One region of the Stenotrophomonas maltophilia genome, then DNA from elsewhere that is predicted to be linked to it. Evidence: predicted binding sites of a transcription regulator. Region 1 holds the regulator's gene; the other holds the start of a gene.
What was found. The regulator FliA, encoded in region 1, starts transcription of late flagellar genes. The targets are predictions, from matches to a motif close to TAAAGTTTNNCNNNCNNNGGCCGATAA.

Region 1 (11,354 bases):
CGATCGGCACGTTGTCGGTATGGCCTTCCACGCGCACGCTGTTGGGCACGTCACGCAGCACCTCGGCCAGGCTGGCCAGCGTCTGCCGTGCATGCACGTCCAGCGCGGCCGAGCCGGTGGGGAACAGGATGTCGCTGTTGATCTCCACTTCGATCCACAGTTCGGTGCGGCGCACGCTGATCATGCCGCGGTCGATCAGTGGCGCCAGCGCGGCGGTGAGGCGGTCGGCGATGCTGTTGAGCTGGCGCTCGGCACGGGCGATCTGTTCCTGGTTGTGCACCGAAACAGGCATGCGCATCTGCGAGGCCATCGACGGCAGCAGGGTCGGGTCGTGCGAGGGTGCCGGCGCGGACGGGCCGACCTTGGTGCCGGACTTGATCACCGACGGGCTGTCCCAGCCGCCGCCCTGCACCTGCTTGTTGCCGACCTGCACCGGGTTGATCGTGCGCGGCGCACCACCAAAGGCATCGGTGAGCGCGTCGGCCATGATCCGGTACTTGCCCTCGTTGACCGAGGAGATCGCGTACATGACCACGAAGAAGGCGAGCAGCAGCGTCATCAGGTCGGCATAGGGGATCGCCCATGCTTCATGGTTGGCGTGCTCTTCGTGGTGCTTGCGGCGGGCCATGTCAGTGCAGGAAGCCGGAGAGGTTGGTTTCGATGTTGCGCGGGTTCTCGCCCTGGGCGATCGAGATCAGGCCTTCGATGACCATCTCGCGATCGCGGGTGTTGTGCGAGATCACACTCTTGAGCTTGGCCGCGATCGGCAGGAACAACAGGTTGGCCGAGGCGATGCCGTAGATGGTGGCGGTGAACGCAGCGGCGATGCCGTGGCCCAGCTTGCTCGGGTCGGCCAGGTTCTTCATCACGGCAATGAGGCCGAGGACCGCACCGATGATGCCCAGCGTGGGTGCGTAGATGCCCATCGCTTCGAAGACCTTGGCGCCGGCCTGGTCCTGGTGTTCCTGGCTGCCCAGTTCGATCTCCAGCATGTGACGCATCGATTCGGGTTCAACGCCGTCCACCAGCAGCTGCAGGCCCTTGCGCAGGAACGGGTCCTGCTGCGCTTCCACCTGCGATTCCAGGCCCAGCAGGCCCTGGCGACGGGCGATGTTGCTCCACTCGACGATCTGCTGGATCAGTTCGCGGCGATCACTGTGTGGCGGGCGCACGACCCAGCGCACGATCTTGAAGGCATGCTTGAACACCGCCGGCGAGGTATGCAGCAGGATCGCGGCGACGGTGCCGACGATGACGATCACGAACGCCGCAGGCGACCACAACGACGCCAGGCCGGCGCCCTTGAGGATGCTGCCACCGACCAGCGAGGCCAGGGCGAGAAAGAGTCCAATGAGGCTGAGTCTATCCATGGTTCCGGTATCGGCTTGTATGAATGGGACTTGAGACACCGGGAGAGCGCGTACAGACGGTAGTCACAGTTTTCGGGTCGCCGGGCCATGCCCGGCGGGGTTTCAGCGTATGCCGTCCACGTCCAGGATCAGTGCCATGCGACCATCGCCGATCAAGGTTGCACCGGCATAACCGCGCAGGCCGCGCAGGGCTTTGGGCAGTGGCTTGATGACCACTTCCTCGCGCCCGCGCACCTGGTCCACGACCAGTCCGAAGCGCGCTTCACCGGCCTGCAGCACCACGATGGTCAGCAGGGTCGACGCGGCGGGCGTCACATCCAGCCACTGGCGCAGGTCGACCAGCGGCAGGGTGTGCGAGCGGCGATCGAGCACGGCGCGGCCATCGAACCAGCCCAGCGAGGTGCGCGGCGCGTGAAGCACTTCCATCACGCGTGCCAGCGGTAGCGCGTAGACGTCCTCGCCGGCCTGCACCAGCAGGGTCGGCAGGATCGCGAGGGTGAGCGGCACGCGGATCAGGAAGCGGCTGCCACGGCCCAGCTCCGACTGGATCTGGATCTGGCCGCTCAGTTCGCGGATGCGTGACTGCACCACGTCCATGCCCACGCCGCGGCCGGAGATGTCGGTGACCTGCTGCTTGGTCGAGAAGCCGGGCAGGAACACGAGATGCAGGCATTCCTCGCTGCTCAGGCGGGCAGCGGCCTCCGGGTCGATCAGGCCCTTCTCGCGCGCCTTGGCACGCAGCTTCTCGGGGTCGATGCCGGCGCCATCGTCCTGCACCTCGATGCTGACGTAGTCACCTTCCTGCTGGGCGGACAGGCGCACATGGCCCATCCGCGGCTTGCCCTGTGCTTCACGCAGGTCGGGCATTTCCACGCCGTGGTCGATGGCGTTGCGGACCAGGTGCACCAGCGGGTCGGCCAGCGCTTCGACCAGGTTGCGGTCGAGCTCGGTCTCGGCACCGACCAGCTCAAGGTCCACTTCCTTCTTCAGCGAGCGGGCGACGTCGCGGGCGACCTTGGGGAAGCGCGAGAACACTTTGCCCACCGGCTGCATGCGGGTACGCATCACCGCCGACTGCAGGCGCGCAGTGGCGATGTCCAGCGTCGATACGGCGCGATCCAGCTCCTCGTCGCGCAGGCGTGCACGGAGGGTCTTCAGGCGGTTGCGGGAAAGCACCAGTTCGCCGATCAGGTTGACGATCGCATCCAGGCGCTTGGTGTCCACGCGCACGGTGTGCTCGGCCTCGGCCATCGGCTTGGCCGCTGGCTTGGCTGCGGGCGCCGGGACAGGTGCCGGGCGCGGTGCGGCGGCGGGTGCCGCCGCGATGGCGGCAGCAGGCTTCGCGCCTGGCGCAGCACCGCCGTGCAGCTGGTCCAGCAGGGCTTCGAACTCGTCTTCGCTGATCAGGCCGTCGTCGGCCTTCTTCGCTGGCGCGACCGCGGTCGGCGCGTTGCCGCCGTGCAGCTGATCGAGCAGGGCCTCGAATTCGTCGTCGGTGATCAGGTCGCTGCCGCCTGCCGCAGGCGCGGCCGCAGCGACCGGCGCGGCAGTGCCACCGTGCATGTCGAACTGCGCGATCAGGTCCGGCGGCGCATAGCCCGGCTCGGTACCGGAGGACACGGCGTCCAGCATCGACTGCAGGTAGTCCAGCGACTGCTGGGCGGCGTCGAAGTGGTGGGCCTGCAGTACCGCCTGCCCGGCACGCGCGATGCCCAGGGCTTCTTCAGCGGCGTGGCACAGCTCGACCATGGCGGTGACGCCAAGGAAGCCGGCGCCGCCCTTGAGCGTGTGGTAGCCGCGGAACACCGCGTTGAGTTGCTCGGTGTCCTGCGGTGCCTGCTCCAGCGACACCAGCTGTTCGCCCAGGCGATCCAGGATTTCCTGGGCCTCGATGATGAAATCGGCAGTGATGTCGTCGGATACCGCGCTCATGCTTACAGCCCCAGATCCGACAACAGGTCGTCGGCGTCGTTCTGCGAGACCGCGTGGCGGTCCAGTCCCTTCAGTGCCGGCCCGGCCAGTTCCGGATCGGTGCGATGCTGTTCCGGCGGCAGGCCGAGTGCGCCAAAGCCCTCGTGCACGCGGCGGACGATGCCGACCACGCGACGGATGATCTGCCCGGTCAGGTCCTGGTAGCTCTGGGTCAGGGCGATCTCGGTCAGGTTGTGGCGGATGCGCTCGAGCTGCGTGTCCTGGCCCGGCTGCAGGCCTTCGGCGCGCAGTTGTTCGGTCAGGCTGCGGCATTCCTCGGCCAGGTCCAGGGTGCGGTGCGTGGCCTGTTCGGTCATCGCCACCACGTGGTCAAGGCGTGCGCAGGCGTCGTCCAGTTCACCGGCCTCGCTGGGTACGGTCGGCAGTTCACCCAGTGCCTGTCCCAGCTCGCGGGCCAGCCGCGAGAGGCCGCTCATCATCGGCTGCGTACGCAGCGCGACCAGTCCGTCGATGCGTTGCCGCCAGGCGGCTTCGTCACCGGACTCCAGGGCGTCCAGGGCTTCCTGCAGGCGCAGGGCGAGGGCGTTCTTGTCGACCGTGGTATCCATCAGGCGCTGGCCGCCAGGCGTTCGAAGATCTTGCCGAGCTTCTCTTCCAGCGTCTGCGCGGTGAACGGCTTGATGATGTAGCCGTTCACGCCGTTCTGGGCGGCTTCGATGATCTGCTCGCGCTTGGCTTCGGCGGTGACCATCAGTACCGGCAGGGTCTTCAGCTTGGCATCGGCGCGGATCGCCTTCAGCAGTTCGATGCCGGTCATCACCGGCATGTTCCAGTCGGTGACCACGAAATCGAACGGCTGGCTCTGCAGCAGCGACAGCGCGGCATGCCCGTCCTCGGCTTCGGCGGTGTTGGTGAAGCCCAGATCGCCCAGCAGGTTCTTGACGATTCGACGCATGGTCGAGAAGTCGTCGACGATCAGGATGCGCATGTTCTTGTTCAAAGCAGAGTTCCTTTGTTGTTCATTCCGGGCGGCCGGGGGCAGCCGCCTCGGGCATGTTCATTCTTCCAGGCCGGCGTCGGCGGCCTCGAAGATTTTCAATCGGCCACGCAGGCGCAGTACCGCCTGGCCATGGATCTGGCAGACCCGCGACTCGCTCACGCCGAGCACCGCGCCGATCTCCTTCAGGTTCAGTTCCTGCTCGTAATAGAGCGAGAGCACCAGCTGTTCGCGCTCGGGCAGGTGGCCGATGGCCTTGCCCAGCTCGCGGCCGAACTCGCCGCGCTCCAGCACCTGCTGCGGGGTCGGGCCGCCCTGGGCGACGGTGTCCAGCTCGCCCTGGTCCTCGATGCGCGACTCCAGGCTCAGCACCTGGCCGCGTGCGGCGTCTTCCATCAACCGCAGGTATTCGGGCAGCGGCATCTCCATCGCGGCGGCCACTTCGGTGGCGCTGGCGGCGCGGCCACTGCTCTGTTCCAGGCGGCGGATGGTGGCGGCGGCATCGCGGGCACGCCGGTGCACCGAGCGCGGCACCCAGTCGCCACGGCGGATCTCGTCGATCATCGAACCGCGGATGCGGATCGAGGCATAGGTTTCGAACGAGGCGCCCTGGTCGGCGTCGTAGCTGCGCGAGGCTTCGATCAGGCCCATCATGCCGGCCTGGATCAGGTCGTCCACTTCAACGCTGGCCGGCAACCGCGCAGCCAGGTGGTGGGCGATGCGCCGCACCAGGTCCGAGTGCTGGGCGATGACCTCGTTGGCCGCCGAGCGCTGGACCTCCCGGTACTGGGCTGCGCCTTTCATGCGGCCACCCCGCGCTGCTTGAGGATGCGCTCGAGGAAGAACTCGACGCCGCCACGCGGTTCGGTCGGCGCCTGCCAGCGTGCGGTGCGGCGCGCGATCTCGGTGATCGCCAGCGCGGCCGGGCTGGACGGATAGGCCTTCACCACCGGCTGCTGGCGCTGCACCGACAGGCGCAGCCAGTCATCCTGCGGCACGCAGCCCAGGTAGTTCAGCGAGACATCGGCGAGGAACTTCTCGCAGACGCGGGTCAGCTTTTCGTACAGCACGCGGCCCTCGTTCGGGTCGCGCACCATGTTGGCCACCACCTGGATGCGGTCCACGCCGCGCTCGCGCGAGAGCACCTTGATCAGCGCATAGGCGTCGGTGATCGAAGCCGGTTCGTCACAGACCACCACCACGGTGTCCTGCGCGGCCTGGCAGAAGGTCAGTACGCCGTCGGTGATGCCCGCGGCGGTGTCGACCACCATGATGTCCAGTTCACGTTCCAGCTCAGAGAACACGTTGACCAGGCCGACGTGCTCGGCCGGGGCCAGCTCGGCCATGTGCCGGCGGCCGGATGCGGCCGGCACCACCAGCACGCCGTTCGGGCCTTCGACGATGACGTCGTCCAGCGAGCAGCGACCGGCGACCAGGTCGGCCAGCGTAAAGGTGGGGTTCAGCCCCAGGATCACGTCGATGTTGGCCAGGCCAAGGTCGGCGTCCAGCAGCAGCGTGCGCTTGCCCATGCCGGCCAGTGCCACGGCCAGGTTCGCGGACACATTCGTCTTGCCCACGCCGCCCTTGCCGCCGGTCACGGCAATGGTGCGCACAGGGCCGAGCGGCTCGCTGCGGGTCGCCGACAGCGGGAAGGTCTTGGTCAGCTTGGCGTACTCACGCGACGGCATGGTTCAACTCCGGGTTGCAGGGCATATCGGCCGCTCGGCGCAAATCTTCAAGGCGAAGTACAAGATTGGCTGCACTGGCCCGGTGCAGGTCGTCCGGAACGTCCTGGCCATCGGTCACCCAGGTGATCGGCAGGGCGTGGTCCACGGCCACCGACAGGGCGTTGCCGAAGCGGCCGGTCTCGTCCAGCTTGCTCAGCACCAGGCCCTGCAGGTTGGCGGCGCCGAAGCGGCGGACCACCTCGTCCATGTCGCCGAAGCTGGTGTTGGCCGGCAGCACCAGCAGGGTGCGCACCTGGCGGGCGGCGCGCAGCCACTGCAGCTGGGCGGCCAGTGCGCGGTCGCGCGGGCCCAGCCCGGCGGTGTCGATCAGCACCAGCTTGTAGTCCTTCAGGCGTTCCAGCAGCTGGTCCAGGTCGGTGCCGCTGTTGGCTTCGTGCACGGCGATGCCGAGCTGGCGGCCGTAGCCGTACAGCTGCTCGCGGGCGCCGATGCGGGTGGTGTCGGTGGTCACCAGGGCGACGTCACGCGGCGCGTGTTTCTCGGCGAAGCGCGAGGCCAGCTTGGCGATGGTGGTGGTCTTGCCGGCGCCAGTCGGGCCGACCAGGGCGATCACGCCGCCTTCTTCCAGCGGGTCGACCGGGGCGATCGGCAGCTTGCGCGAGATCAGCCCCAGCATCAGGCCGCGACCACGGTGGGCTTCGGTCTCCAGCGGAATCTGCATGGCCACGTCGCGGGCCAGGCCGGCATCAAAGCCGTACTCGTCCATCAGGTCCAGCGCGGTGGCGCGTACCGGGCAGCCTCGCAGGCGCTCGTCGGTGAAGCGGTTCATCTCGCGCTCGATCACCTGGCGCATGCCGGCCACTTCCTGGCGCAGCTGGCGGATCTCGGCGTCGTCCTGGGCGACCACGGTCAGCGTCGGTGCCGGGGCCAGCACGGGGGCCGGACTGGCTTCGGCGACGGCTTCGAGCGCTGCCGGTTCGCTGGCGGCGATGTCAGGCTGGACATCGGCCATGGCAGCGCCCGGCAGCGGCGGCGGCTGCACGGCGGGGGGCACGCTTTCGTGATGCGTGTCGTGCGGCGGGTCGATCTGGAAGCGGGCGCGGTTGGCCGGCGCGGTGACGGCCGGGCCCGGTGCGACGATGGCCTCGGCGAACGGGGCGAAGATCTGTTCGGGCAGCGCCGGTTCGTTGACGGCGGCGCGCGCCAGGGTGGCTGCGAAGCCGGTGCTGCCGCGGGTCGGCACGATCTCGTCGGCGCTGTCCAGGGTGCGGCCGGTGGCACCCACGGCCGCACGGGCGAGGGCGGCCACGGCCGAGGTGGTGGCGGCCACCGGCTCCGGCGCCGGGGCAGCGCTGCGGCGGCGGGTCACCGCAGCGATCACAGCATCGGCGGCGGTACGCGGCTTGGGTGCCGGCGGAGGAGCGACGTCACGACGCGAGGCTTCCAGTGCGCGCTGCACGGCGCTCTCGTCGTAGTTGGCGGCGGCGACGATCTCGATGCCTTCCTCGATCCGGCGGTTGGACAGGATCACGGCGTCAGGACCATGTTCCTTGCGCACCAGGTTCATGGCCGAGCGCATGTCGGCGGCGACGAATCGTTTGATTTTCATGCTGTGGTCACGGGACGAAGACGGCGGGGTGGCGGTCGGAGAACTCGGGTGGTCGGTGGTCTGCACGGTGCGGGTTCCCCTTGGTATCTGTCTGTTGCGTTGGTTCGAAAGTGGTGTCTGTTTTCTGGCGCATCGGCGGGCGGCGTCAGCTGATCGTTCCGACCAGCTTCAGGCGCTTGTCCTCCGGCACCTCGCTGTAGGCCAGGACCGACAGCGACGGAACGCTGTGGCGGACCAGACGCGCCAGCGCGGCGCGCACCGGGCCCGGTACCAGCACGACCGCCGGCTCGTTTCGCGCTTCCTGCTTGCTGACACATTCGGCCAGGCTCTGGTGCAGTCGCTCCGCGAGTCCGGGTTCCAGCGCGGCGCCGTTGCCCTGCGTGGACTCCTGCAAGACACGTTCCAATTGCGGGTTGAGGGTGAACACCGGCAGCTCCGCCGACATTCCGGCGATCTCCTGCACGATGAAGCGGCCCAGTGCGGTGCGCACGGCAGCGGTCAGCACTGCCGGGTCCTGGCTGCTGGGCGCGTGTTCGACCAGTGCCTCGGCGATCTTGCGCAGCTGGCGGATCGGAATGCGCTCCACCAGCAGGTTCTGCAGCACGCGCACCACCGCCGACAGCGGCAGCGCCTTCGGTGTCAGATCTTCGACGAGCTTGGGCGCGCTCTTGGCCAGGTTGGCCAGCAGGTGCTGCACTTCCTCGTGGCCGAGCAGTTCCGGCGCGTGTTCGCGGATCAGGTGCGAGAGGTGGGTAGCGACCACCGTGGCCGGGTCGACCACGGTGTAGCCCAGCGTCTCGGCCTGGGCACGCTGGTGCGGCTGGATCCAGGTGGCATCCAGGCCGAACGCGGGGTCCTTGCCGGCGATGCCTTCCAGCGCGCCGAGGGCACTGCCGGGGTCCAGCGCCAGTTCGCGGTCCGGGTGGATCTCGGCGGTGGCCACTGGCACGCCATGCACCAGCACGCGGTAGCCGTTGGCCGGCAGTTCCAGGTTGTCGCGGATGTGCACCGAGGGAATCAGGAAGCCAACGTCCTGGGTCAGCTTGCGGCGCACGCCCTTGATGCGCGCCATCAGTTCGCCCCCCTGGTTGCTGTCCACCAGCGGGATCAGCCGGTAGCCGACCTCCAGGCCCAGCGGATCGACCGGGCGCAGCTCGTCCCAGCTCAGTTCGGCGGTCGGTGCCGGCGCGGCCGGGCGGCCCAGCGCATTGAGTGCGGCGGCATCGGTGCCGCCGGCCGCGGCGTCGGCAGCCGGAGCCTTGCCCTTGCGATAGACCTTCCAGGCGATGAAGCCGAGGATCGCGGACAGCGTCAGGAAAGCGACGTTGGGCATGCCCGGCACCAGGCCGACCACGCCGATGATGCCGGCGGTGATCGCCAGCGCCCGGTACTGGCCGAACACCTGGCCGGTCATGGCCTGGGCCATGTCCTGCGAACGCGAGGCGCGGGTGACCAGCATGGCCACGGCGCTGGAGACCAGCAGGGCCGGCAGCTGCGCCACCAGGCCGTCACCGATCGACAGCAGGGTGTAGGTGGCAGCGGCCTCGCCGAACGGCATGCCATGCTGCAGCACGCCCACCGCCAGGCCGCCGAGCATGTTGATGAACAGGATCAGGATGCCGGCGATGGCGTCGCCGCGGATGAATTTGCTGGCACCGTCCATCGCGCCGTAGAAGTCGGCTTCCTCGCGGACTTCCTCGCGGCGCAGCTTGGCTTCTTCACGCGTCAGCAAACCGGCGTTGAGGTCGGCGTCGATCGCCATCTGCTTGCCGGGCATGGCGTCCAGGATGAAGCGCGCGGTCACTTCAGAGACGCGGCCGGCGCCCTTGGTGATCACCACGAAGTTGATGATGGTCAGGATCGCGAACACCACGATGCCGACCGCGTAGTTGCCGCCGATCACGAATTCGCCGAAGGCGGCGATGACCTTGCCCGCGGCGTCGTGGCCGTTCTGGCCGTTGAGCAGGATCACGCGGGTGGAGGCGACGTTCAGCGCCAGCCGCAGCATGGTGGTGATCAGCAGCACGATCGGGAAGATGGTGAAATCCAGCGGGCGCTTCACGTAGACCACCGCCAGCAGCACCATCAGCGAGATGGCGATGTTGAAGGTGAACAGCGCGTCGAGCACCGGCGCGGCCAGCGGCACCACGACCATGGCCAGCAGGGCCAGCACGATCAGCGGCGCGCCAAGGCCCTGGCGGATCATTTCCAGGGCGCGGCGGGTGTTGAATCCGGTGGAGGGCTGGGCGCTCACGGGCGGCCTCCCTTGCCGAATTCATCCACCTGGATGTGCGGGGCGTCCGGCATCGGGCCAGTGCGCCAGGCGCGCAGCTGGTAGACGTAGGACAGGACCTGGGCGACGGCCGAATACAGTCTCACGGGGATTTCCTTTCCGAGTTGGCCTTCCCGATACAAGGCGCGTGCCAAAGGCGGGGCAGAGACAATCGCGACCTTGTTGCCGTCGGCCACTTCACGGATGCGCAGGGCGGTCTCGTCCACGCCCAGGGCGACCACGGTCGGGGCGTTCATGGCCCCGCCTTCGTACTTCAGGGCCACCGCGTAGTGGGTGGGGTTGACCACCACCACGTCGGCGGTGGGCACTGCTTCCATCATCCGGCGGTTGGCCAACTGCTGCTGCAGCTGGCGGATGCGGCCCTTCACCTCCGGGCTGCCTTCGCTTTCCTTCATTTCCCGGCGCAGCTCTTCACGGGTCATCTTCAGCTTGCGCATCCAGTTCCAGCGCTGGTAGGGCGCGTCGATGGCGGCCAGTACCAGCATGGCGCCGGCAGTGGCCAGCAGCAGCCGCAGGGTGAAGCCGAGGCCGTCGGTGATGGCCGTTTCCAGCGGGTGGTGGATCAGCCCGCGCAGGGTGTCGAAGCCGGTCCAGACCACCAGCCCGGCGGCGACGCCGACGAAGGCTACGCGCAGCAGCGACTTGGTGAACTCGGCGATGGCCTCCGGGCCGTACAGGCGCTTGAGCCCGCTCATCGGGTTCATGCGGTTGAAGTCCGGCAGCATCGCTTTCTGCGACCAGCGCAGGCCACCCATCACCAGCGGTGCGACGAAGCTGGCCAGCAGGCAGACCAGCACCAGCGGCGCGATCACCAGCATGAACTGCAGCAGCAGGTCGCCGAAGTGGCCGAACAGTTCCTTCGGGTTCTGCCGCAGGCTCTGTTCCGGGCTCAGCGCCTGCTTCATCCAGGTCGCGGCACCACGGCCGATCGAGCCGCTCATCGCCATCACCGCCAGCACGCCGGCGCCGAACACGGCGGCCGTGCCGAGCTCGCGCGAGCGCGGCAGGTTGCCCTGTTCACGGGCGTCGCGCAGGCGTTTTTCGGTAGGTTGTTCGGTCTTTTCGCCGGCGGATTCGTTCTCGGACATCACGGGGCACTACGGCAGGGGATGCCGGGGTGCCTGCAAGAACCGTTCCGCTAGCCGTCAGTCGCGAACGGCAGCACTGTGTGTCTGCTCCTGCTCACTCTGGCGTTCGCAGTGCCCTATGCGCTGCCGCGCTATCGCATTTAGCGGGCGGGGAAGATCGTTCAACTGCTGCTGTAGAAGGGGGCAGCTAGCAGCTACATGAGGCATGATGGCAAGACACGCAGAAGAGAAGGGCGATGCTGAATGGATTGCAGGATGGGATATCGCAGCAATGAGCTTTGACATAGTCGTTTTGAAGCTGGAAGACCTCGGTGAAAAAGACCTGTCCAATGTTGAGGCTGTGCAGGATATCGGGTGTCCCCAGGCCGTAATCGCAT
Region 2 (11,354 bases), 1.2 Mb from region 1:
GGCGGTTGCCCTGCTCGCCCAGCAACGGGATCACCAGGTTGCCTTCAAGCCCCTGCACGATCGCCTTCGGTGCGTTCTCCCAGCGGAAGATGCGGCCCCTGGTGTCGGCAGTCAGGCCGATCTGGGTGTAGCCGGCCTGGATCTTGTCCTTGTAGTCGTTGTGGAAGTAGGTCAACGACGCCTGCCAGCCGCTCTGCGGTGCCCACTCGATGCCCAGTTCCTTGTTCAGGCTGGTTTCCGCCTTCAGGTCCGCGTTGCCGCGCATGTAGCAGCCGGCGCCCAGGCTCGGCAGTGCATTCGGGCAGCCATTGCCACGGGTGTAGTACAGATAGTCCGGATTCGACTGGTACAGGTTCGGCGCCTTGAACGCGCGGGCGATGCCGCCCTTTACCACCCAGTCGCTGTTGATGCGGAACTGCGCATTGAGGCTGGGGCTGGTGTTGTTGCCGAACTGGCTGTGGTGGTCGAAGCGCAGGCCTGGGGTAACGATCCAGCGCTCACCCAGGTAGATGTTGTCTTCCACGAACACGGCCGTGGTCTGCGCGTCGGACTTGCCGCGTGTGCGATCGGCCGACAGCCCCGGGATGCCGCCGCCGCTGGTACTGGACTGGCTCATCGAATACGGGTCGGTCAGGCGGCTGTCCAGGTACTCGAAGCCCAGCGTCCAGATGTTCTCGGCGCCGCCCAGCGTGGTCGGGAAACTCACTTCCCCATCCAGCTGGTAGTTGCGCAGGCGCGAGGTCGACCAGTCGGTACCGTTGAAGCTGCCTTCCGGGCCACCGGCCAGGCCTTCGTTGATGCGCGAGTTGTTCACCGCTTCCACCGCGGCGGTCACCCGCGAGGTCACGTCGCCCCAGCGGCCACGATGGGTGATCGCGCCGGTGTTGCGGTACATGCGGTTGGTCTCCGCCTTGTTGTCGGCCAGGGCGGCCAGATCGATGCCGGTCGAAGTGCCGGTGGTGCTGACCGCACGGTCGCCGGCGTAGATGTTGCCCTGGCGGCTGGTGCCGGCTTCGAACTCCACCACCTGGTTGGCGGTCACGTCCCAGCGCAGCAGCGCGTTGACATCGCGGTTCTTGACGCCCTCGCGGCCGGCCGGCGGCACCGCGTTCGGATTCGTCGCGAAGTCACGGTTGAGTTCCAGCGAATCGGCGTCGGTCTTGTTGAGATTGCCGTACAGGCGGAACGACAGGGTGTCGGTCATCGGCCCGCTCAACTGCAGGCCGACGCGCTCGCTGCCGCCTTCGGCGCTGTGCTCGGGCACCAGGCCGTACAGGTCGACCGCACCGGTCAGGTCGCCGGTCGGGCGCTTGGTGATGATGTTGACCACGCCGCCAGAAGCACCGGAGCCATAGCGTGCCGCCGCCGGGCCGCGCAGCACTTCGATGCGCTCGATCATTTCCGCCGGCACCCAGTTGGTGTCACCGCGGGTATTGCGCTCACCGCTGCGCCCCATGCGCACGGCATCGCGTGCGCCGATGCGCTTGCCATCGACCAGGATCAGGGTGTTTTCCGGGCCCATGCCACGCAGATCGATCTGGCGGTTGTTGCCGTACTGGCCCGAGGCACTGTTGCCGGTCAGGTTGACGCCGGGCATGGTCCGCAGCAGCTCGGCGATGTCATTGGCTGGCGGGCGCCGGGCGATGTCCTCGGCGGTGATGGTCGAGGTACCCAGTGCCTGGCGCGCGATCTGCGAGGCGGTGACGTGCACCGTGTCGATATCGGTAGCGTCGGTTTCGGCCTGGGCGGTCAGGGCACTGCCGGCCAGCAGGGCGGCAACAGCAAGCGCCAGCGGGCGCGGCGATAGGACAACGGCAGGAGACATGATCAGGACCTTCTGGCAGGGCTACGGGGCCTCTGGCAAAGGGCTTGAGGCAGCGACGAGGGGGAGGCGGAGCAGTGCTGCAGGCACCTGCAGCCCGGTCCGTGCGCGCATTCTCCCACCAATGCGATTGATTCTCAAATGCGTTCACTCATTGCCGCAGCGGCGCCGATGTGGTTTGCGCACCGTGCAACCCTGCACCGCGCGTAAACTGGCCGGCTAACCCGCCATCAACCGCACGCCTCCGCGGCCGATACCCGTGGTTTGTCGTACGCAGTCAGAGATCGACGTGGAAACACCCCAACTGGACGATGCCAGCCAGCCGCTGGCCGAGGCGTGGCAGCTGTGCCTGCAGCAGGCCGGCCCAGCCGCTACCGCGCTGCTGCATGCCGCTGCCGCCGATGCCCCACCGGCGCTGGCCCAACGCTTCTACGAAGTGCTGCTGCAGGACGCACGTGCACGCCGCTTCCTGTCCCATGACCAGGTCAAGCAGCGCCTGCAGCCGGCCATGCAGCGCTGGCTGGTGCAGCTGCTGACCACCGACGCCGCCGGCGTCGTCGCCACCGTTGCCTCGCAACGGGTGATCGGCGATGTGCATGCACGGGTCGGTATTCCCGTCGACCTGGTCACCCGCGGCGCGCGCGTGCTCAAGCACGAGCTGTTCGTGCGCCTGCGTGACGACGCGCCCGACAGTGCCACCGCATTCGCCGCCATCGACTGCCTCAGTGCGATCATGGACATCGCCATGGAAGGCATGACCCTCGCCTACACCCATGCGCGCGAGCGCTCCAGCCGCGCCGACGCGGCATACCGGCTGTTCTCGCTGGTGCAGAACGTCAGCACCGAACGCGAGCGCCAGCGTGCACTGCTGCTGGACTGGGAAAACGCCCTCCTCTACGCGTTGGCCGGCCATATGCAGGGCAGCGACAGCGCCAGCCTGGCCACCTCCGAATTCGGCCTGTGGTTCACCCACAAGGGTATTCCCAGCTTTGGCGAAAGCAGCGAGACCCAGCAGGTCGGCCGGCTGATGGCCCGCATCGACGGATGCCTGCAGCGCGCCACTGACGATGACCCTGCGCAACGCCTGGCAGCCCTGCCGTCGATCCGCGAGGACCTGGCCAGCATCCGTACCCTGATGACGCTGCTGTTCGAACGCATCGGCGAACTGGATGCCGGCAGCGACGCGCTGACCAACCTGCTCAACCGCCGCTTCCTGCCCACCGTGCTGCGCCGGGAAATCGAGCTGGCCACACGCAACCGCACGCCGTTCTCGCTGCTGCTGCTCGACCTGGATCATTTCAAGGCAATCAACGACGGCCACGGCCACGATGCCGGCGACCGCGCGTTGCAGCACGTCGCCGGCCTGCTCGGCCAGCTGACCCGCGGCAGTGATTACCTGTTCCGCTATGGCGGCGAGGAGTTCGTGGTGGTGCTGGTCGCGGCCAGCGAATCACAGGCCGCGGTGATCGCCGAGAGCCTGCGCCGGCAGATCGCACAGTCGCCGGTAGCACTGGCCAATGGCCAGGTGCTGGAGCTGACCGCCAGCATCGGCGTGGCCGGTCACGATGGTCATCCGGATTACGAGCGGCTGATGGCACGTGCCGACGCCGCGATGTACGAGGCCAAGCGCAGCGGCCGCAACCGCGTGGTGGTGGCCAGCGCGGACCTGCAGGAAGCCCCGGGACGGCGTGCACTGCAGCGATGACGACAGGACAGGTAGAGTCGACCGCTGGTCGACTATCGCGCGCAGCGCGGGATTTTTCGCACGCGGGGCGAAGAGCAGTCGACTGACAGTCGCCTCTACCGACAGCCGGCTCTACCAATACGGCCGCCAGCTGCTGCTTTCACCGCCACCACCCGCCACGCCGCCCACCACAGCAGCGCGAGCACCGCGATGCCGGCGCCCAGCAGGCACACCGCAGGCCAGCCATGCCGGGCCTGCATCCAGGGCCCAGCCGCCGCACCGGCACCGCTACCCACGGCATAGAACAGCATGTACAAGGCCACCAGGCGTCCATGCTGCTCACCCGGCGCGCCCAGCAGCAGCGCCTGGTTCGATACATGCAGCGCCTGCCCACCCAGATCGAGCACGATCACACCCAGCAGCAGCAACGACAGCGACTGCGGCATGCCCAGCAGCGGCCACCACGCGACCAGCATCAGCAGCAACGCGCCAAGACTGACCCGATCGGCAAAACCGCAGTCCATCCAGTGCCCGACCCGCGCTGCCATCAATGCACCCACCACCCCGGCCAGGCCCAGCGCACCGATGGCCGCGGTGGACCAGTGCAGCGGCGGTGCCGACAGCGGCAACGGGGCGGCGGCCCAGAACACGTTGAGCCCCGCAAACAGCAGCAACGCCAGCGGCCCGCGCTCGCGCAGCGTTCGGTCCTCGCGCAGCATGCCCAGCATCGAGCCCAGCAGTTCGCCCCAACGTGGCGGCAACGCCGGTATCGGCACGGCCGGCAGGCGCCGCCACAGCAGTATGGACAGGGCCGCCATCACCGCTGCCGACAACAGGTAGACCGCTTGCCAGCCGGCGATGGCCGCCACCGTGCCGGACAGCACCCGCGCCAGCAGCAGCCCGATGAACACCCCGCCCTGCACCACCCCCACCACGCGCCCGCGCTGCGTGGCCGGGGCCATCGCTGCCGTGTAGGCGATCAAGCCCTGGGTCAGCGCGGTGCCCAACAGCCCGGCCAGCAGCATGCCCGACAACAGCCAGCTGGCCGTGCGTGCCGCCGCCAGCCACAGCAGAGCCACCACCAGTGCCGCCAACTGCAGCCGCAGCAGTCGCCGCCGATCACCGCGGTCAGCCAGCGGCAGCAATCCGATTAATGCCAGCACGCTGCCGGCCTGGGTCGCGGCCAGCACCGCACCGGCTACTGCCCGCTCCAAGGCAAAGGCCTGCGCCAGCCGATCCAGCAGCGGTTGTGCGTAATAGACATTGGCAACGCTGGCACCGGCGGCAACCGCAAGCAGCACCAGCAGGGAGCGTGGAATCGGCATGGCACTCATTATCTGGTTGCATATTGAAACCGAATGCAGGCTAGCGCCATTGGTTTTAAACTGCAACCACATCGGACGGAGACCGCCATGCACGCAGACAGCCCCTGCCCCGTTGCCCGCAGCGCCGATCTGCTCGGTGATCGCTGGGCACTGCTGGTGATCCGCGATGCCTTCGACGGCGTCAGCCGCTTCGGCGACTTCCAGCGCAGCCTGGGCGCCGCCCGCAACATCCTCAGTGATCGCCTGCGCAGGCTGGTCGAGGCCGGCATCCTGCAACTGCAACCGGCCTCCGACGGCTCGGCCTACCAGGAATACGTGCTCACCGCCGCAGGCCTGGAACTGTTCCCGCTGCTGGTCGCACTGCGCCAGTGGGGAGAGCGCCATCGCTTCGGTGCAGGCGAAGCCCATTCACAGCTGATCGAATCGGCGACGCGGCGGCCGCTGCCCTACATGCAGCCGCGCGGGCGTGACGGCCAGCCCCTGCAGGCCGCCGCAACACGTGTGCGCAAGCTCAAGGACGACGGGCACGGCGCCTGACCCGCCCATTCGCGCACACCACGATCCGGTCGTGCCGGTTAGCATCGGATGTTTCCGCCGCCGGACACCGCCGATGTCGCGCTATCGCCCTTCCCTGATGACCGCCCTGCTGCTGCCGCTGCTGGCCTGCAGCGCCGGAGCCACACAGGCCCGCGAGGTTGCCGCGCCCGCCGACCACGTGCAGGCCGATGGCCCCTATGTGTTCCGCGAGGGCGACCGGCTGCAGGCCAGATGGATCTGCGACGACAAGGTCGAGTCGCACACGCTTGCCACGCAGGCCGCAGGTACCGATATCGCCCCGCGCTGCGGCTACGAACACACGGTGCATGTGGCTGCCCCGAATGCACCGTCGATCTCGGTGCTGCCGGCCGTGCCGCGCATCGTCGCGCTGTCCGACATCCACGGCCAGTACGGACTGCTGGTGCGCCTGCTGCGCGCCCACCAGGTCATCGACGCACAGGACCGCTGGGCGCTGGGCAAGGACACCCTGGTCATCGCCGGCGATGTATTCGATCGCGGCCCGCAGGTGACCGAAGCCTTCTGGCTGCTGTATGGCCTGCAGCAGCAGGCGGCTGCGGCCGGCGGCGCGGTGCACTTCGTGCTCGGCAACCACGAGACCATGGTGCTGTACGACGACCTGCGCTATGTCAACCCGAAGTACCTGCGCAGCGCCCAGCTGCTCGGTCGCAGCTACCCGCAACTGTACGGTCCCGACTCGGTGATCGGGCAGTGGCTGCGCACCCGCCCGGTACTGCTGAAGATCGGTGACACCCTGTTCCTGCACGGCGGCATTTCGCCCGAAGCCGTCGAGCTGGCGCTGGACCCGGCGCGCACCAACGCGGCCTACCAGGCCTCGCTCGGCCTGCCCAGGGCCGAAGTGAAGGCCGACCCGGCCACCGCACCGCTGTATGACGGCAAGACCAGCCCGATCTGGTACCGCGGCTACTTCGATGGGCGCCTGGACACCGCAGGGGTGCAGAACGTGCTCGACCGCCTGCAGCTCTCGCGCATCGTGGTCGGCCATACCTCGATGCCGCATGTCAGCAGCTTCCATGGCGACCGTGTGATCGCCATCGACAGCAGCATCAAGAACGGCGAGAACGGCGAACTGCTGTTCATCGAAGATGGCAGGCTCAGCCGTGGCCTGCTGGACGGTTCGCGGGTGCCGCTGGCGCAGGGCGAGCCCGGCCTGCAGGACTGAATGGCGGAACAGCGCGACCGCGCCCAACGGCGCCGCCGCGCTCCACCTTCACCCGGTTTGCGGCTACCCTCGGCAGCCGAGAGGCCCACCCCGTCCATCCGGTGGGCCTGACCGTTACAGGAGCCCCCGCGCATGCGCGTTCTGATTGCTGAAGACGACCCGGACATCGCCTCCGGCCTGTGCGCCTCGCTGCGCCGGCAGGGGTACGTGGTCGACCACGTCGACAATGGCGCGCACGCCGACGCAGCCCTGGGCTCGACCCAGTACGCACTGCTGGTGCTGGACCTGGGCCTGCCGCAGCTGGATGGCCGCGATGTGCTGCAGCGCCTGCGCCTGCGCGGAGATGGCCTCGCAGTGCTGGTGGTGACCGCCCGTGACGGTCTGGCCGAGCGCGTGCGTGTGCTCGACCTGGGTGCCGACGACTACCTGGTCAAGCCGTTCGCGCTGGACGAATTCGAAGCACGCGTGCGTGCCCAGCTGCGCCGGGTCACCAGCAATGGCAACCCGGACCTGCGCATCGGCCGCCTGCGCATCGACCTGGCCGGGCATCGGGTGTGGATCGACGACCAGTCGCTGGAACTGACCGCGCGCGAATTCGGCCTGCTGTCGGCACTGGCGGTACGCGCCGAGCGCATCGTATCGCGCGCGCAGCTGGTGGAAGCGCTGTGCGACTGGGGCCAGGATCTGACCGACAACGGCCTGGACATCGCCCTGCACCGCCTGCGCCGCAAGCTGCAGCCCGGCGGCATGGGCATCCGCACCGTGCGCGGGCTGGGCTACATGCTGGAAGACGCGCAGGACGAAAGCGCCTCGTGATCAGTGGCCCCCCCCCAGCCTGCGCCGGCGCCTGCTCGCCTTCCTGGCGCTGCCGATGCTGGGCCTGCTCACCTTCAACACGATCCTGGCCTATTACGTTGCGCTGGACTATTCCAACCGCATCCACGACCGCAACCTGATCGACGACACCCACTCGTTCGCGCAGATGCTGAGCACCATGCCGGTGACCAGCGACCTGTCTCCGCAGGCGCGCTTCCTGATCGAGTACGACCCCGACGGCCATCGCTACTTCAACGTCGACAGCAGCCGCAAGGGCACCCTCAGCGGCAACGCCGACTTCAGCCCCTATGCCCCCTCGCAGGACTGCACCGGCGTGCATCCGGCGCTGTACGACGGCAACCTCAATGGCCAGCAGGTGCGCATGGCCACCGTCTGCACGCAGGCGATGAACGATCCGCAGGACCAGCTGGCGGTGACGGTGGCCGAGAGCATGGCCGACCGCCGACAGCGTGCGCGCGAGATCCTGATGATCATCATCCCGCTGATGACCATGCTGGCGCTGGGCACTGCCGCGCTGGTCTGGTTCGGCGTGACCTACGGCCTGCGCATCCTGACCCCGCTGAGGACCCGCCTGGCGCAGCGCCGCGGCGAACTGGCACCGATCTCCGATGCCGACGTGCCGGAGGAGATCCAGCCACTGATCAGCACCATCGACGATCTGTTTGCCCGCCAGGCGGAAATGATCACCCTGCAGAACCGCTTCATCGCCGATGCCGCGCACCAGCTGCGTTCGCCGCTGGCGGGCATGGCCCTGCACGTGGACCAGGCGCTGGCACATGGTGATCCCGATACGGTGCGCGAGGCACTGCAGCACATCCGCCGGCTCAACCAGCGCACTGCCCGGGTCAGCACCCAGCTGCTGGCGCTGAGCCGGGCCCAGACCGTGCCCGATACCGTGGAGGCACTGGACCTGTGCGAGCTGGTGCCGCAATGGGTCGGCACGCGCGTTCCGGAGGCGATCCGTGATGGCATCGACCTCGGCTACCGCGGCAGCCCCCATCCGCTGCGTGTACTCGGCAACGGCGCCATGCTGCAGGAAGCGCTGGACAACCTGATCGACAACGCCCTGCGTTATGCCGGCCGCAATGCGACCGTCACGGTCGGCGTGCACGCGCTGGACGACAATGATGTCGAACTGTATGTGGAAGACAACGGCCCCGGCGTGCCCGACGACGTGATGCCACGGCTGGGCGAGCGCTTCTTCCGGGCACCGGGCACCAATGCCAGCGGCACCGGCCTCGGCCTGGCCATCGCGCACGAGGCGGTGGAGCACTTCGGCGGCCGCCTGAGCTTCCTGAACCGCCCCGGTGGCGGACTGAAGGTCGCCATCACACTGCCGCTGCTGAAGGCGCCCTGACCCGGCCCGGGGCGCTGAAAGGCTGGCGAAAATCGCGCTTGCGATCCTGCCATCCCCACTGCCGTCCCGGAGCCGCCAGGTGACCGAATCGCACGACTTCTTCCTCCCCGGTGGCCCCCAGGGCGTGCTGCTGGTCCATGGCCTGACCGGCACCCCGGCGGAAATGCGCATGCTGGGCAAAGGGCTGAACAACGCCGGTTTCACCGTGCACGGCGTGCAGTTGCCCGGCCATTGCGGCAGCGTGGATGACCTGCTGGCGACCACCTGGGAACAGTGGTACCAGGGCGTGGAAGATGCGGCGGCAACCCTGCGCGGCAAGGTCGACCAGCTGTTCGTCGGTGGCCTGTCGATGGGCGCGGTGCTGTCGCTGGCCCTGGCTGCACGTCGCCCGGAGTGGGTGTCCGGGGTCGGCGTATACGGCGCCACTTTCCGCTACGACGGCTGGAACATCCCCGCCGTGGCCCGCTTCTCGTTCCTGCTGCCGTGGTTCAAGCGCTTCAACATCGGCCGCGACCGCATGTTCATGGAAGAGCCGCCCTACGGCCTGCGTGACGAGCGACTGCGTGCGCAGGTCAGCGCCGCCATGCTGTCCGGCGACAGTGCCGCCGCCGGGCTGCCGGGCAACCCCTGGCATGCGCTGGCCGAGATGCGTGCGCTGAGCAACTGGACCCGCCGCCATCTGCACCAGGTCACCGCACCGTGCCTGGTGATGCACGCCCGCGAAGACGACGTGGCCAGCATGGGCAACGCCGAGCTGGTGATGTCGCGGGTCAGCGGTCCGAAGGAACTGGTGGTACTGGAAGACAGCTACCACATGATCACCATCGACCGCGAACGCCGCGATGTGATCCGTCGCAGCGCGCGCTTTTTCACCGAGATCGGTGAACGCACGGGCGTACTCAAGGCGGTGGCCTGAGATGGGGGCACTCGCCACGCTGCTGTGGCTGGCCAACGTGGTGCTCGATACCGGTGGCCAGCTTGCCTTCAAGGCCGCCGCCAGCGACCCGCAGGACGGCGAAGGCCTGCAGCGCTGGAAACACATGCTCAGCCGGCCCTGGCTGTGGATCGGCATCGCCTGCTACGTGCTTGAGTTCGTCGCCTGGATCGCCTTCCTGTCGCTGGTGCCGCTGTCCAAGGGCGTACTGCTGGGCTCGATCAACATCGTCGCGCTGATGATCGCCGGCCGTTTCCTGTTCCGCGAGAAGCTCACCCCGCTGCGGGTGACCGGCATGCTGCTGGTCACTGCAGGCGTGGCGGTGGTGGGGGCCGGCTCATGAGGCGTCTGTATGTGATCGGCTTCCCGCTGCTGATGGCCTTCGACACGCTGGCCCAGCTGTGCTTCAAGTATGCCGGTGATGCCGCGCTGCCGGTCGAGGCCAACACCGCCTGGCTGCTGCGCGTGCTGTCGCAGCCGTGGGTGTACGGCGCCATCCTCGGCTACGTGGGTGCGTTCTTCACCTGGATGAGCCTGCTGCGCCATGCGCCGATCGGCCCTGCATTTGCCGCATCGCACCTGGAAGTGATCAGCGTTCTGCTGCTGTCGGCGTGGCTGTTGAACGAACCGCTGACCCTGCATCACCTGGTCGGCGCGGTACTGATCGTGGCCGGCATCGTCTGCCTGGGCCGTGCCGAAGCGGACGATCCGCACAGCCCTGCCGAAAGCACCGCATGAGCACGTTGCGATGAGCCTGTTCGCGCGCGAGCTGCCGCCCACCGCCGGCCTGCCGATGCAGGCCAGCGACTTCCTTCCTGGCGGTGGCGACCTGCGCGCGGTCCTGGCCAGCCAGCTCGGCACACCGCCGCTGCAGTTGACCTGTTCCGGCACGCACGCGCTGCTGATCGCGCTGCGAACGCTGCGCAGGCGCACACCCCAGCGCGACACCGTGATCCTGCCGGCCTACACCTGCCCGCTGGTGCCGATCGCGGTGCACAGCCTGGGCCTTCGCGTACAGCTGTGCGACACCCGTCATGGCCACTTCGATTTCGACCCTGGCCAGCTCAAGCGCCTGGCCGATGCACGCACGCTGGCGATCCTGCCCACTCACCTGGGCGGGCGCATCGCCGATGTCGAACTGGCATGCGAGGTTGCGCGCGGCGCCGGCGCCTGGGTGATCGAGGATGCCGCGCAGGCGCTCGGCGCACGCGTTGGCAACACCAGTGTCGGCCTGCGCGGCGATATCGGATTCTTCAGCCTGGCCGCCGGCAAGGGCCTGAGCCTGCACGAAGGCGGCCTGCTGGTCAGCCGCGATGACGAACTGCGTGCCGCGCTGGCCGGACATGCCGCCGAACAGGTGCGCTTCAACCTGCGCTGGGAACTGCTGCGCAGTGTGCAGCTGCTCGGCCTGGCCGCCTGCTATCGGCCGTCGCTGCTGTCGCTGGTGTACGGAAATCCGCTGCGCAGCGCATTGCAGCGTGGCGACCTGGAAGAAGCGGTCGGTGACATTTTCCCGCTGGAGATTCCGCAGCACCGGGTCAGCCAGTGGCGGCAGAACATCGGTGCACATGCCGCGCGGCGCCTGCCGGCCTTCCTGCAGGCAGGGCGCCTGCGTGCATTGCAGCTGCGCGTGCAGCTGGCACAGCTGCCGGCGGTG

Region 2: the regulator FliA is predicted to act here: its motif matches at 2,053-2,079, upstream of EZ304_RS15760 (GGDEF domain-containing protein).

What each region holds. Positions count from the first base shown of each region.
Region 1 covers NZ_CP037858.1:80,631-91,984, forward strand. Annotated here, with positions in the region: gene motD (flagellar motor protein MotD) at 1-628, opposite strand, end outside; gene EZ304_RS00330 (flagellar motor protein) at 630-1,370, opposite strand; gene EZ304_RS00335 (chemotaxis protein CheA) at 1,473-3,302, opposite strand; gene EZ304_RS00340 (protein phosphatase CheZ) at 3,305-3,910, opposite strand; gene cheY (chemotaxis response regulator CheY) at 3,910-4,302, opposite strand; gene EZ304_RS00350 (RNA polymerase sigma factor FliA) at 4,360-5,103, opposite strand; gene EZ304_RS00355 (MinD/ParA family ATP-binding protein) at 5,100-5,987, opposite strand; gene flhF (flagellar biosynthesis protein FlhF) at 5,974-7,596, opposite strand; gene flhA (flagellar biosynthesis protein FlhA) at 7,742-9,802, opposite strand; gene flhB (flagellar biosynthesis protein FlhB) at 9,847-10,977, opposite strand; gene EZ304_RS00375 (hypothetical protein) at 11,186-11,354, shown strand, end outside.
Region 2 covers NZ_CP037858.1:3,426,326-3,437,679, reverse strand. Annotated here, with positions in the region: gene EZ304_RS15765 (TonB-dependent siderophore receptor) at 1-1,825, opposite strand, end outside; gene EZ304_RS15760 (GGDEF domain-containing protein) at 2,112-3,527, shown strand; gene EZ304_RS15755 (MFS transporter) at 3,623-4,840, opposite strand; gene EZ304_RS15750 (winged helix-turn-helix transcriptional regulator) at 4,919-5,368, shown strand; gene EZ304_RS15745 (metallophosphoesterase) at 5,442-6,569, shown strand; gene EZ304_RS15740 (response regulator) at 6,702-7,385, shown strand; gene EZ304_RS15735 (sensor histidine kinase) at 7,441-8,763, shown strand; gene EZ304_RS15730 (alpha/beta hydrolase) at 8,843-9,679, shown strand; gene EZ304_RS15725 (EamA family transporter) at 9,681-10,040, shown strand; gene EZ304_RS15720 (DMT family transporter) at 10,037-10,435, shown strand; gene EZ304_RS15715 (DegT/DnrJ/EryC1/StrS family aminotransferase) at 10,446-11,354, shown strand, end outside.